3 regions of the Shinella sp. 20P9.1.1 genome follow, and region 1 is predicted to be linked to each of the others. Evidence: riboswitches for the same ligand, from Rfam matches in the RefSeq annotation. Region 1 holds a riboswitch; each other region holds the start of a gene.
What was found. A riboswitch is a leader RNA that binds a small molecule or an ion and turns the genes downstream of it on or off. The one in region 1 is predicted to bind thiamine pyrophosphate.
Positions count from the first base shown of each region.

Region 2: linked by a shared signal. The riboswitch ahead of thiD (bifunctional hydroxymethylpyrimidine kinase/phosphomethylpyrimidine kinase) and the one ahead of thiC (phosphomethylpyrimidine synthase ThiC) in region 1 are both predicted to bind thiamine pyrophosphate.
Region 3: linked by a shared signal. The riboswitch ahead of thiB (thiamine ABC transporter substrate binding subunit) and the one ahead of thiC (phosphomethylpyrimidine synthase ThiC) in region 1 are both predicted to bind thiamine pyrophosphate.

Region 1 is NZ_JBYOLC010000003.1:67,311-71,933, forward strand. Features, by position in the region: gene thiC (phosphomethylpyrimidine synthase ThiC) at 1-1,802, opposite strand, end outside; TPP riboswitch at 1,895-2,011, opposite strand; gene AC27VQ_RS06290 (Bax inhibitor-1/YccA family protein) at 2,147-2,863, opposite strand; gene AC27VQ_RS06295 (anti-sigma factor family protein) at 2,891-3,664, opposite strand; gene AC27VQ_RS06300 (sigma-70 family RNA polymerase sigma factor) at 3,651-4,196, opposite strand; gene AC27VQ_RS06305 (YqaA family protein) at 4,251-4,623, opposite strand, start outside.
Region 2 is NZ_JBYOLC010000002.1:83,570-88,192, reverse strand. Features, by position in the region: gene AC27VQ_RS04010 (GFA family protein) at 25-429, shown strand; gene AC27VQ_RS04005 (AraC family transcriptional regulator) at 434-1,234, shown strand; gene AC27VQ_RS04000 (LysE family translocator) at 1,308-1,919, shown strand; gene thiD (bifunctional hydroxymethylpyrimidine kinase/phosphomethylpyrimidine kinase) at 2,018-2,830, opposite strand; TPP riboswitch at 2,873-2,969, opposite strand; gene AC27VQ_RS03990 (peptide chain release factor 3) at 3,037-4,617, opposite strand.
Region 3 is NZ_JBYOLC010000008.1:252,779-257,401, reverse strand. Features, by position in the region: gene AC27VQ_RS16125 (ABC-F family ATP-binding cassette domain-containing protein) at 1-313, opposite strand, end outside; gene AC27VQ_RS16120 (thiamine diphosphokinase) at 317-982, opposite strand; gene AC27VQ_RS16115 (hypothetical protein) at 1,111-1,287, opposite strand; TPP riboswitch at 1,449-1,555, shown strand; gene thiB (thiamine ABC transporter substrate binding subunit) at 1,595-2,602, shown strand; gene thiP (thiamine/thiamine pyrophosphate ABC transporter permease) at 2,615-4,234, shown strand; gene thiQ (thiamine ABC transporter ATP-binding protein) at 4,227-4,623, shown strand, end outside.

The DNA.
Region 1 (4,623 bases):
GCAAGCGGCATGTAGAGGTCGCCGCCCTCGCGAAACTTCTGGGCCATCGCCTCCAGCCCCTCCTTCTGGGCCTCGGCGCGGATATCGTGCGAAATGCGCATGGAGCAGAATTTCGGGCCGCACATGGAGCAGAAATGCGCCACCTTGTGTGCCTCCTTCGGCAGGGTCTCGTCGTGGAAAGAGCGGGCGGTGTCCGGGTCGAGCGAGAGGTTGAACTGGTCCTCCCAGCGGAATTCGAAGCGGGCGCGCGACAGGGCATCGTCGCGGATTTTTGCGGCCGGATGACCCTTGGCGAGATCGGCCGCATGCGCCGCGATCTTATAGGTGATGACGCCGACCTTCACGTCGTTGCGGTCGGGCAGGCCGAGATGTTCCTTCGGCGTGACGTAGCAGAGCATGGCGGTGCCGAACCAGCCGATCATGGCCGCCCCGATGCCTGAGGTGATGTGGTCGTAGCCCGGTGCGATGTCCGTCGTCAGGGGCCCGAGCGTGTAGAACGGGGCCTCGCCGCAGGTCTTCAACTGCTTGTCCATGTTCTCCTTGATCTTGTGCATCGGCACATGGCCGGGGCCCTCGATCATGACCTGGCAGTCCTTTTTCCAGGCGATTTGCGTGAGTTCGCCGAGCGTCTCCAGTTCGGCGAACTGCGCGGCATCGTTGGCGTCGGCAATCGAGCCGGGGCGCAGGCCGTCGCCGAGCGAGAAGGAGACGTCATAGGCGCGGCAGATGTCGCAGATTTCCTCGAAATGCTTGTAGAGGAAGCTTTCCCTGTGGTGATGCAGACACCACTTGGCCATGATGGAGCCACCGCGCGAGACGATGCCGGTGACGCGGTTGACGGTGAGCGGGATGTAGTGCAGCCGCACGCCGGCATGGATGGTGAAATAATCGACACCCTGTTCGGCCTGCTCGATCAGCGTATCGCGAAAAACCTCCCAGGTGAGGTCCTCGGCAATGCCATTGACCTTCTCCAGCGCCTGGTAGAGCGGCACGGTGCCGATCGGCACAGGCGAATTGCGGATGATCCATTCGCGGATGTTGTGGATGTTGCGGCCGGTCGAGAGGTCCATGACCGTATCGCCGCCCCAGCGGATCGCCCAGACCATCTTCTCGACCTCCTCCGCCATGGAGGAGGTGACGGCGGAATTGCCGATATTGGCGTTGATCTTGACCAGGAAATTCCGGCCAATGATCATCGGCTCGGCTTCCGGATGGTTGATATTGGCGGGGATGATCGCCCGGCCGCTCGCGACCTCCTGGCGGACGAAGTCCGGCGTGACGAAATCGGGGATGTGCGCGCCAAAGCTTTCGCCGTCACGGGCGAGTGCTTCCTTGGCAGCCTTGCGGCCGAGATTTTCCCTGATGGCGATGAATTCCATTTCCGGCGTAATGACACCGGCGCGGGCATAGGCGAGCTGCGTCACCGCCTTGCCGTCCTTCGCCCGGCGCGGCTGGTTGCGCACCGGAAATTCCGGTGTCAGCCGTTCGCCGGTGGCAAAGCCGTTATCCTCGGGGCGGACATGGCGGCCCTCGTAACCCTCGGTGTCGCCGCGGGCGATCACCCAGCTTTCGCGCAGCCGCGGCAGGCCGGCATCGATGACGACGACGTGGTTCGGGTCGGTATAGGGGCCGGAGGCGTCGTAAACGATGACGGGCGGTTCGCCCGAGGTCGGGTGCAGTGAAATCTCGCGCATCGGCACGCGGATATCGGGATGCTGGTCGCCGGCAATGTGGATCTTGCGGGAGGCGGGCAGGGCGCCGGTCGTGACGGTCGGGGTAAGCTTTTGGGCGGCAATATTCATCGTGAGGCTCCAAGTGTTCGTTTGGAGACCCAGTCCTAGAGCCGGAATGATGGAAGGACGCCGGACGCGGACTCCGGGTTCACGGATGTCCTGCCGCAGCGCTTGCACCGTCCCTACGCCAGTATGAACTGGATCAGGTTCAACGGGTCACTGCGCTGCGAAAGCCAGCAGTATCTCAGCCGCTTGTCGGGACCCCCCTGGTGAATGCCTTAAGCAAAAACGCTGCGGGCCGATTTGTCAACATAGGTAATTTATGTAAGTCAATTCTTACGGTTTATTGCATGCGCGCAAAAAGAAACGGCGGAGCAAAGCCCCGCCGTTCCCATTGAAATCATTCACGAAAACTATTCGCGCTCGCCTGTAAAATTCAGCAGCAGCTGGAAGATGTTGACGAAATTGAGATACAGCGAGAGCGCGCCGAACACAGCCATCTTCTGGCTCGATTCCTGGTCGATGTTTTCGGCATACTGCTCCTTGATGTTCTGCGTGTCCCAAGCGGTGAGGCCGACGAAGACGACGATGCCGATAACGGAAATCGCAAACTGTAGCGCGCTCGAGCCAAGGAAGATGTTGACGACCGAGGCGATGACGACGCCGATGAGGCCCATCATCAGGAACGAGCCGACCTTCGACAGGTCACGCTTCGTCACGTAGCCGTAAAGGCTTGTCGTGCCGAACATGGTGGCGGCGATGAAGAAGGTGCGCGCGATGCTCATGCCGGTGAAGACGAGGAATACCGAGGCGAGCGACAGGCCCATGACGGCGCAGAACGCCCAGAAGGTCATTTGCGCGGTGCTGGCGGACATCGTCTGGATCTTGAATGAGAAGAAGAAGACGAAGGCGAGCGGCGCCAGCATCACCACCCACTTCAGCGGGGAGGAGAAAATCGGCACGTAGAGCGCCGGCGTCGAGCCGACGATGAAGGCGACGAGGCCGGTGATGACGAGGCCGGCGCCCATGTAGTTGTAGACGCGCAGCATGTGCTGGCGCAGGCCCTCGTCGAAGAGGGCGGCCGATTGCGCCTGCGCGCCATAGCCAAATCGCTGTTGTACGGGTTCCATCTGAAATCTCCTTCTGGAAACGGTTGATCAGTAGAGCGTGCGGGAAAGATCCCGTGCGGTTTCGGCCAGCTCGTCGGCCTTGCGGCTTTCCGACACCAGCGCATAGGCGACATCGCCAATCTGCCAATAGGCGGCTCGGGCATTGTCGGCGTGGAAGAGCAGCACGTGCTGCACGGCAAAGGAGCCGGGGCGCACGGCGAAAAGCGACAGGCGCTCATCCTTCCGGGGCTCCAGCACCAGTTCGACGCTTGGGCCGTAGGCCGAGGGGAAGACCTGCGTATCGACGACGCCCCAGCCCTTCGGCAGGTCCGGCAGGACGATTGCCGTCGCAGAGCGGATCTCGGCGGGGTCGAAGTTTTCCGTTTCGGGCTGCGACGCCATGGAATCGCGCAGAAGCGTCGTCTTGTGTGCCCGCACTGCCTCCTCCACGAAGGCGGGCGGCGGCGTCGATGCCACGACCTCGGTTGCGCCGAAGGGGCCGAAGGCCGCATGGGCGACCCAGCCGGCGGCGACAAAGAGCGCGATGGTGGCGGCGCGGCGCAGGAAACCGAAGACGCGGCGGCGGGACAGCGCCCGTTCGAGCAAGCGTGCGGCCTCGCGCGTTTCCTGCCGCATCACCGCGCGGTGGTCGGCAAGCGCCAGGCGCAGTTCGTCGCGCACGCGCAGGTCCTTCATGATCTGGGCTGCGGTTTCGGGCCGTTCCGACAAATAGGCTTCCACCTCGATGCGCCGGCCGACGGCGAGCTGGTCGTCGACATAGGCGTTGAGATCGGCCTCGAGAATAGGGTCATTGCTTGTCATCGCCAGTGCCTCCGACGATTTTGAGATGGGTTACGGTCGCGGCCGGGCCGCTCTGTTCGAAGGTGCGCAGCCGTTCGCGGGCGCGCGCAACGCGCGACATCAGCGTGCCCACCGGAATCTTCAGCGTGTCGGCCGCCTCCTGATAGGAGAGCTCCTCGATGGCGACGAGATGCAGCGCCGCGCGCTGGTCTTCAGGCAGGCCGAAGAAAGCGTCGCGCAGCTGTGTGAGCCGCACCGAATGGTCTTGGTTCGCCGGCATCGCGCGCTCGGCGAGATCGGCGGCCGCATCGTGGCGGCGCTCCAGCGAGCGGCGCTGGCGCAGGCGGTCGATATGCGCATTGTGCAGGATCGACATCAGCCAGTTGCGCACATTGGCGCCGGTGCGGAAGCTCGACTGCCGCTCGTAGGCTTTCACGAGCGCATCGTGCACGAGATCTTCCGCCTCGTCCGGATTGCGGACGAGCGACAGGGCATAGCGCCTGAGCGCCGCAAGCTGTCCGATCACGTTGAAGCCGGGTGTCTTTCCGTTCATGATCCAATATACGAAAGCTGCGCGGCGCTCATTCCATCGTCATGGCAAAAAAATTCAAAGCCAATGCAGGATTGCCGCGGCGAGGACAACGTAGCGGCCGAATTTTGCGATGGTGACGACCAGCAGAAAGCGCGGGAAGGGCTCGCGCATGATGCCGGCGGCAAGCGTCAAGGGGTCACCGATAATGGGTAGCCAACTCAACAGCAGGCTCCACCAGCCGTAGCGGCGATACCAGCGTCCGGCGCGTTCCAGGCTTTTTGCACTGACTGGAAACCAGCGCGCTTCGCGATAGTGCTCGATGCCGCGCCCCAGCAGCCAGTTGACGACGGAGCCGAGCACATTGCCGGTGCCGGCGACGAGGATGAGCAAGGCCGGAGAGTGGTGCCCGAGGGCGAGCAGGCCGGCGAGCACGGCCTCGGACTGCGCG
Region 2 (4,623 bases), on a different contig from region 1:
CGTACCACGGCGGAAGGATTGTTCATGCGCATCGACGGGCAATGCCATTGCGGCTTCGTGACCTATGAGGCCGAGATCGATCCCGGCGCGGTGCTGATCTGCCATTGCACGGATTGCCAGCGGCTGACTGGCTCGCCCTATCGCGTCACCGTGCGGGCAGCACGCGAGGCCGTGCGCCTGACCGGCAATTCGCCGAAAATCTACACCAAGATCGCCGGAAGCGGCCGCCCACGCATGCTGTCCTTCTGCCCAGAATGCGGCACACCGCTTTTCTCGACGGGAACGGGAGAGGCCGCGGCGACCTGGGGCATCCGCTGGGGCAGCATCAACCAGCGCGCCGACCTGAGACCGGCGCGGCAAATCTGGTGTTCCTCCGCCACCGACTGGTTCGGCGAAACGACCGCCCTTCCCGGCACGCCGCAGGAGTAGAGGCATGGCCGCCGGGCGCTTCCAGATCCTGCGCACGGCCATCGACGGCATCGAGGCCGTCGTCGCCGACAGCAGCCACACCTTCGCGCGCCACAGCCACGACACCTATGGCATCGGCATGATCGAGCGCGGTGCGCAAACCTCGGCGAGCGGACGTGGCCGGGTCGAGGCGGAGGCCGGCAACACCATCACGGTCAATCCCGGCGAAGTGCATGACGGTGTACCGATCGGTGATACGCCGCGCGCCTGGCGCATGCTGTATCTGCAGCCGAAGATCGTCGCGTCTGCCGCGGAGGATATTTTCGAGGGCCGGCCGCGCGACGAGTTTTATGCGCCTGTTCTGGCGGATAGGCGCGTCAGTGCTCTCGCGTCAGCGGCCCTTGCGGCCTTGCTGGACGCCCAGGCCACACAGCTTGGCCACGAGGAACGGCTGCTGCTGTTGCTGGCGGCCGTGCTGCGCGAACGGCCGGCAAAACGTTCCGGCATCGCAACATCGGGCGTCGCCCGTGCCCGTGAAAAACTCGACAGCATGCCCGATGCCGCCATCACCCTTGAAGACCTTGCGGAAGAAAGCGGGCTTGGCCGTTTCCGGCTGGTGCGTGACTTCGCCCGCGTGACCGGGCTGACACCGCACGCCTACCTGCTCCAGCGCCGCACCGAGCTTTCCCGTCGATTGATCGCGACGGGAAAGCCGCTCGCCGAAGCCGCGGCGGAAGCAGGCTTTGCCGACCAGAGCCATATGACGCGCAATTTCACCCGCCGCTACGGCTATACGCCCGGCGCCTACCACGCCGCCCTCGCCTGACCTCGCAATTTCGTTCAAGACCACGCTTGCCGCTCCGGTGTTTCCTGCCCGCTCCTCAGCATGGGAACATCACATGACCACCGAATTCCTCATCACCTCACTCGTCGTCATCCTGCTGCCGGGTACGGGCGTCATCTATACGCTGGCGCTCGGTATCAGCGGCGGTTTTCGCGCCGGTCTGCTTGCCGCCTTCGGCTGCACGCTCGGCATCATCCCGCACATCCTCGCCAGCGTCGTCGGCCTTGCCGCCGTGCTGCATGCCAGCGCGCTCGCGTTCGAGGTGCTGCGGTATGTCGGCGTCGCCTATCTGCTCTTCATCGCCTGGAGCCTTTTGAAAGATTCGCGCGCGCTCGATCTCGGGCCGGATCAGCCGGCAGAACGGGCGCCACGCATCGTGCGGAAAGGCATCCTCACCAATATCTTCAACCCGAAACTCTCGCTGTTCTTCCTGGCTTTTCTGCCGCAATTCGTGCCGGCGCAGGCGCCTGACGTGACCGCGCGCATGCTCATCCTCGGCGCCGTCTTCATGATCATGACCTTCCTCCTCTTCGCGCTCTATGCAGCCCTTGCCGCAGGCCTGCGCCAGCAGGTGCTGAGCCGTCCGAAGATCATGGTCTGGACACAGCGCAGTTTTGCCGCCGCGCTCGGTCTGATGGGTCTGCGGCTGGCGCTCGCGGATCGCTAGAGCAATTCCAGCAAAAGTGCGAAGCGGTTTTGCGTCCGGAATTGCCTAGAAACAAAGAGCTAGAGCGTTTTCGCGTTTCGAAGAAAAGCGGAAATACTCTAGTTCCAGAGCGCGTGAAAATGATGCAGCGGGCCGTGACCGGAGCCGACGGCCAGCGCATCCGAGCCGCGCACGGCGCCGGCAATGTAGCTCTTTGCCGCCGCCACGGCATCCGGCAACGCCTTGCCCTTGCCGAGTTCGGCCGCAATGGCGCTCGACAGCGAGCAGCCCGTGCCATGGGTGTTGCGCGTCAGGACGCGCACGCCCTCGAACCAGCGCAGCCGATCCCGCGTCGCCAGGACATCCGGGCTCTGGTTGCCAGGCAGATGCCCGCCCTTCAGCAGCACCGCCCTGGGGCCAAGCGCCAGCAGGCGGTTCGCCTGATCCGCCATCGTCTCCCGGTCGGTCGCCTCCGCCTCCCCGAGCAGGGCGGCCGCCTCCGGCAGGTTCGGCGTCAGCACGGTGGCGAGCGGCAGCAGGCGGCAGGTCAGGGCCTCGACGGCCTCGCGCGCCAGAAGCGAGGCGCCACCCTTGGCCACCATGACGGGATCGAGCACGAGCGGCGTGCTCCGATGGGTGGCGAGCGCATTGGCCACCGCTTCGGCAATGTCAGCCGAAGCGATCATGCCGATCTTCACCGCATGGACCCGCACATCGGCCAACACCTCCCGGATCTGCGCCGCCACGAAGGCCGGCGGCACGAGATGCACGCCGGACACGCCTTGCGTGTTCTGCGCCGTCAGCGCCGTCAGCACCGCCATGCCATAGGTGCCGCGCGCCGCGAAGGTCTTGAGATCGGCCTGGATGCCGGCGCCGCCCGAGGGGTCGGAACCCGCGATGGAAAGGATGTTTGCGATGGTCGTCTCGGCCATTAAGCCTCCTTGCGACGGAGGCGGCCGTGGGACGCGCAGCGATACGGCGCCCGTTCGACTCCCTCCGCCGGCATGATCCGGTTCAGGTTCAAAGGGTGCTTCTCAGCCCGCCTTGCGGCGGACGCCCCTGTCCAGGCAGTGCTTTTCGCAAATGAAAAGCCGCCTGTCATCTTGAAAGTGACAGGCGGCAAAATGGCAGGCGTGCGTTACGCCTTGGTGACGTGATATTCCTTGATGGCGACCATCTTGATCGCGGGATAGCGCTCCGCCTCGTAGCGCAGAGAGAAGCTGTCCTGCGCCAAAAACACCGGATCGCCATCGAGGTCGCGGGCGATATCGCCGCGGCGCTGGGTGACGAATTTTTCGAGCTCCGCCGCATTGTCGGAGGAAACCCAGCGGCAGACGGAGAAGCGCGACATTTCGAAGGAGACCGGCAGACCGTATTCCCCCTGCAGCCGCTCCTTCAGAACGTCGAGCTGCAGCGCGCCGACGACGCCGACGATGGCGGGCGAGCCGTCTTCCGGCGAGAAGAGCTGCACGACGCCCTCTTCCGCCATCTGCTGCAGGGCTTCCTTTAGCTTCTTGGCCTTCATGGCATCTTCGAGCCGCACGCGGCGCAGGATTTCCGGCGCGAAGTTCGGCACGCCCTCGAAGACCAGCGCCTCGCCTTCCGTCAGCGTATCGCCGATGCGGAGCGTGCCGTGGTTGGGGATGCCCACCACATCGCCGGCATAGGCCGTGTCGGCGAGCTGGCGCTGCGAGGCGAAGAAGAACTGCGGCGCCGAGAGGCCGATGGTCTTGCCGGTGCGGGCAAGGCGCACCTTCATGCCGCGCTCCAGCATGCCCGAGCAGACGCGAGCAAAGGCGATGCGGTCGCGATGGTTCGGATCCATGTTGGCCTGGATCTTGAAGACGAAGGCCGTCATTTTGTCTTCGGCGGCATGGACCTTGCGCACATCGGCGATCTGGTCACGCGGCGGCGGCGCGAAGGCGCCGAGCGCGTTGATGAGATCGCGCACACCGAAATTGCGCAATGCCGAACCGAAGAAGACCGGCGTCATATGGCCTTCGAGGAAGGCTTCGCGGTCGAACGGACGGCAGGCCTCGCGGGCCAGCTCCAGCTCCTCGGTGAAGGCTTCGCGCTCGTTTTCCGGCAGGTTTTTGGCGACTTCGGCGATATCGTCCATTTTCGTCGGCTGCACCTGCGTATCCGAGCCGCGATAGGTGCGGTCGGCAAGGTGATAGGAGCCGCAGAAGGACTTGGAGCGGCCGACGGGCCAGGTGACCGGCGCGGTATCGAGCGCCAGCTTCTCTTCCACCTCATCGAGAATCTCGAAGGGGTCGCGGCTTTCGCGGTCCATCTTGTTGACGAAGGTGATGATCGGGATATCGCGCAGGCGGCAGACTTCGAAGAGTTTCAGCGTGCGCGGCTCGATACCCTTGGCGGCATCGATGACCATGATGGCCGCATCGACGGCCGTCAGCGTGCGGTAGGTATCGTCGGCGAAATCCTCGTGGCCGGGCGTATCGAGGATGTTGAAGACGTTGCCGTCATATTCGAAGGTCATGACCGAGGTCACGACGGAGATGCCGCGTTCACGCTCGATCTTCATCCAGTCCGACCGGGTCTGGATGCGGTCCTTCTTGGCTTTCACTTCACCGGCGAGCTGGATGGCGCCGCCGAACAGCAGCAGCTTTTCGGTGAGCGTGGTTTTACCGGCGTCCGGGTGCGCGATGATCGCGAAGGTGCGGCGGCGGGAGACCGCCTCGGCGAGGGTTTCAGCCATTTTCTG
Region 3 (4,623 bases), on a different contig from region 1:
GATAGGTGACGCGGTACGGATCGTCGCTCGGGCCAAGCCCGGCTTCGGCATAGGCCGCGACCGTGTCGTAGCCGTCGAAATCCGGCGCCTGGTGCAGGTAACGGATGGTCGCGGAGGGATGGCGGAAGACCTCGCCCGATTGCGCCTCAGCAAGGCCGGCGGCGATCTTCATCAGCGTCGACTTGCCCGAGCCGTTGCGGCCGACAAGCGAGATTCGGTCACCGGGCTCCACCTGGAGGCTCGCGCCAGCCAAGAGCGGCGTGCCGCCGAAGCTCAGAAAGATATCGTCGAGTTTGAGAATGGGCGGTGCCAAGGGTCAGGCTCCTGAAAGGTCATAGGGCCGGGCGATGAGGATCGCGCGGCCGGAGGCAAGCGAAAGGCGGATCGGACCTTCGGCGACGTTGGAAATGGTGCGCGAGGAGCCGAAGGGCAACGAGAAATCATTCAGCGGATAGCGCACATTGCCGATGAAGAGACCCGACAGCGGCGAAAGGCCGAGGATCGAAAACAGGCTGCCCTTCGGCAGGTCGATCTCCCGGCTGCCCGGCAAGAGCGGCCAGGCTTCCTCCTCGCCGGAGGTGAGCTTGATCGCATAGCCGTCTTCAGCGAGCGACACCGCATGGAGCAGGTGCATCAGCGCATGGTCGCTGCGCTCGCCGCCGAGCGCGCCGACCAGCACGATATCCTTCGCGCCGCGTTCGGTCGCGACGGAAACGGCGATCGCCCCGTCGGTCTCGTTCTTGGCGACGGGATAGGGCTGGCGGTCGACACCGGGCCAGGCGGCGATGAGATCGTCCGGCGTCGAATCGAAATCGCCGACCCAGATTTCCGGTGTGACGCCGAGCGCTGCGGCATGCCGCATGCCACCATCGGCCGCCACGAAGCGCGCACCGACAATATCGGCCCGCACCCGCGGCGTCACCGCAAGCGCGCCGCCGAGAAGGACGACGAAGGTCTGGTCTATCGGGGCCGATATGGTCATGGCTGATGCCCTTAGCGCATGTTCCGGCGAAAGGGAAAGAGTTTGGCGGCAGCGCATAGGCCCGAACGGCAAAAGACCCGGATGCAGGGGAACATCCGGGCCTTCGGGGAGATCAGTAATGGGGCCGCTTAGCGGCAGACCTTGATGCGCTTGATGACGACATTGCCGTAGTAGTCGTAGGACTTGATCTTCTTGATGAAGCAGTACGGCTGATAATCGTAGCTGTAGTAACCGGCCTGCGAGGGAGCCGCAAACGAGACGGCGGCGACGAGGGCAACGGTGGCGGAAACGATGAACTTGCGCATGGGGTCTCTCCTGATCGGTTAAGGATGAGCCTCTCTCATCCGGTGATCTGAAGATCGCATATCCCTACGCATGCCGCTGTTCCGGATGGAACAGGGCCGGCCGCCCTGCCTGTCCGCATCCACACCCCTTGCGCCGCAGCGTTTCCGGGACTATGCCTTTTTTCGCTCTAACGGGGTGCCTGCAGGTTTGCGGGCTGAGAGGCTTCATCGCCAACCCGAAGAACCTGATCCGGTTTGTACCGGCGGAGGGATTAGACGGCACAATCCAGCGCCCTATTCCCGTTTTTGACGAAACAAGGAGGCGCTGATGCGCAAGACAGTTTTTTCCTCCATCGCGGCGCTCGCCGTGTCCCTCGCCTTTCCGGCGCACGGCGCTGAAAAGACGCTGACCGTCTACACCTATGAAAGCTTCGTTTCCGACTGGGGCCCCGGCCCGAAGGTCAAGGAAGCCTTCGAAAAGACCTGCGGCTGCACGGTCGAATGGGTGGGCGTTGCCGACGGCGTGGAGCTCCTGACCCGGCTGAAGCTCGAAGGCGAGGGCACCAAGGCCGACGTCGTGCTCGGCCTCGACACCAACCTCATCACCGAAGCGAAGGCGACCGGCCTTTTCGAAGCGCACGGCCTTTCACCAAAGGACCTGACGGTGCCGGGCGGTTTTTCCGACGATACGTTCCTGCCCTATGACTACGGCCACTTCGCCGTCGTCTACGACACCGAGACGGTAAAGACCCCGCCGACAAGCCTCAAGGAGCTGGTCGAGGGCGATCCGTCGCAGAAGATCGTCATCGAGGACCCGCGTACCTCCACGCCGGGTCTCGGCCTGCTGCTCTGGGTGAAATCCGTCTATGGCGACAAGGCGGGCGAGGCCTGGAGCAAGCTGAAAAACCGCGTGCTGACCGTCACGCCCGGCTGGTCGGAAGCCTATGGCCTGTTCACCAAGGGCGAGGCGCCGATGGTGCTCTCCTACACGACCTCGCCGGCCTATCACGTGATCGCGGAAAAGACCGAGCGCTATAAGGCAGCCGCCTTCTCCGAGGGCCACTATGTGCAGATCGAGGTTGCCGGCCTGACGCGGACCTCGCACGACAAGGACCTTGCCCGCCAGTTCCTGACCTTCATGACCAGCCCGGATTTCCAGTCGATCATTCCGGAAACCAATTGGATGATGCCGGCCGCCAAGACGAAAGACCCACTGCCCGCCGCCTTCGACGCGCTGGTCAAGCCGGAAAAGACCTTCCTGATGCCGTCGGATGAAGTTGCCGCCAACCGCAAGGCCTGGATCGACGAATGGCTCGCTGTGATGAGCGCCAAGTAAGGAACGCCTGAGATGTTCGCCCGCGCGGAACGACGCACACTGCGTGTCGCCGGGGGCCTTGCCCTCGGCTTCGTGCTCGTCTTCGCGGGCGCGGCAACCGCGGTGCTGCTGGCCCATGCGGGCGGCAGCACCGCGCCGCTCTTCGATGCCTATACCTGGCGGGTGGCGCAGTTCACGCTGATGCAGGCGACGCTCTCGACGCTCCTGTCGGTGGTGCTCGCCATTCCCGTTGCCCGGGCACTTGCCCGCCAGCGCACCTTTCCCGGTCGCGTCTGGATCCTCAGGCTCTCCGTCGTGCCGCTCGGCCTGCCGGCGCTGGTGGCGGCCCTCGGCATCATCGAAATCTGGGGGCGGCAGGGCGTCGTCAACGATCTCCTGCGGCTCGGCGGGCTGGAAAGTCCCGTCAGCGTCTATGGCCTTGCCGGCATCCTGATCGCCCATGTCTTCTTCAACCTGCCGCTCGCCGCGCGTTTCCTGCTGGCCGCACTCGACCGCATCCCGCCGGAATACTGGCTGACCTCGGCCAATCTCGGCATGGGCAGCGGCGCAACCTTCCGGCTCATCGAGTGGCCGGTCATAAGGCGCGTCCTGCCGGGCATTGCCGGCCTGATCTTCATGCTCTGCGCGGCAAGCTTCACCGTGGTGCTGACGCTCGGCGGCGGGCCGGCGGCAACTACCATCGAGGTCGCGATCTACCAAGCGCTGCGTTTCGATTTCGACCCGGAGCGCGCGGTGCTGCTGTCTGGCCTGCAAATCGCCGTCACGGCCCTGCTGATCTGGCTGCTCTCGCTGTTCGGCCGTCCGCCGGAAGAGGGCATGACGGCGGGGCGCGATATCAGGCGCTTCGACGGCCGGCGCCGCCGCCTGTCCGATGGCCTCATCCTGCTCGCCTTCTCGCTTTTCACCGCAGCACCGCTTGCCGCGACGCTCGTCTCTGGCCTTGCGGCCGATTTCGGCCGGCTGGCGCTCGATCCTTTGCTGCACCGGGCGCTCGCCACCAGCCTTGCCATATCCTTCGCCTCCGGCTGCCTCAGCCTCGCCATCGCGCTGCCCATCGTGCTGGTGCCGCGCCTGGCCGAGACGAGCGGCGCGGGACTTGCCACGCGACTGATGGCACGGGCGCTGCCTGCGACGGGATCGCTGATCCTGCTGGTGCCGCCTGTCGTGGTGGCGACCGGCTGGTTCCTGATGCTGCGCACCTTCGGCGAGACCGGACATTTCGCGCCCGTCATCATCACCGTCATCAATGCACTGATGGCGCTGCCCTTCGTGGTGCGCGTGCTGGAGCCGGCCTATAGCACGCACCTCACGCGTACAGCCCGACTTGCGCTCAGCCTTGGTGTCACCGGGATGCATCGCTTGCGATGGATCGACTGGCCGGCGCTGAAAAAACCGTTCCTCACCGCCTTCGCCTTCGCCATGGCGCTATCGCTCGGCGATTTGAGCGCCGTCGCGATTTTTGGCGCGGAAGGGTTCGCCACGCTGCCCTGGCTCCTGTTCTCGCGCATGGCGAGCTACCGCACCGCCGATGCGGCGGGCATCGCGCTGATCCTCGGCGTGATATGCCTTCTGCTGACACTGCCCTCCACCGCCGCCGAACGCCCAACCGAAAGCCCGCCCGCCGATGCCTGATGCCGCCATTCGCTTGATCGACGTCACCGTGCGCTTCGAGGAGAAGCGGCTCGCTTTCGACTGCGCCATTCCATCCGGTGCGGCCGTCGCAGTCGCGGGTCCCTCGGGCGCGGGAAAATCGACGCTGTTCAATGTCATCGCCGGTTTCCAGAAACCGGCCTCCGGCAGCGTCACGCTGCTCGGCGAGGACATGGCCGGGCGCGATCCGGCCGAGCGCCCGGTCTCCATCATCTTCCAGGACAACAATCTCTTCGCCCATCTCACCATCGCGGACAATGTGGCGCTCGGCATTCATCCGGGCCTCAAGCTCGATGTTGCCCAGCGCCAGAGCGTGTTTGCAGCCCTTTCGCGCGTCGGGCTCGGCGGCTATGAGCGACGGCTGCCCGGCT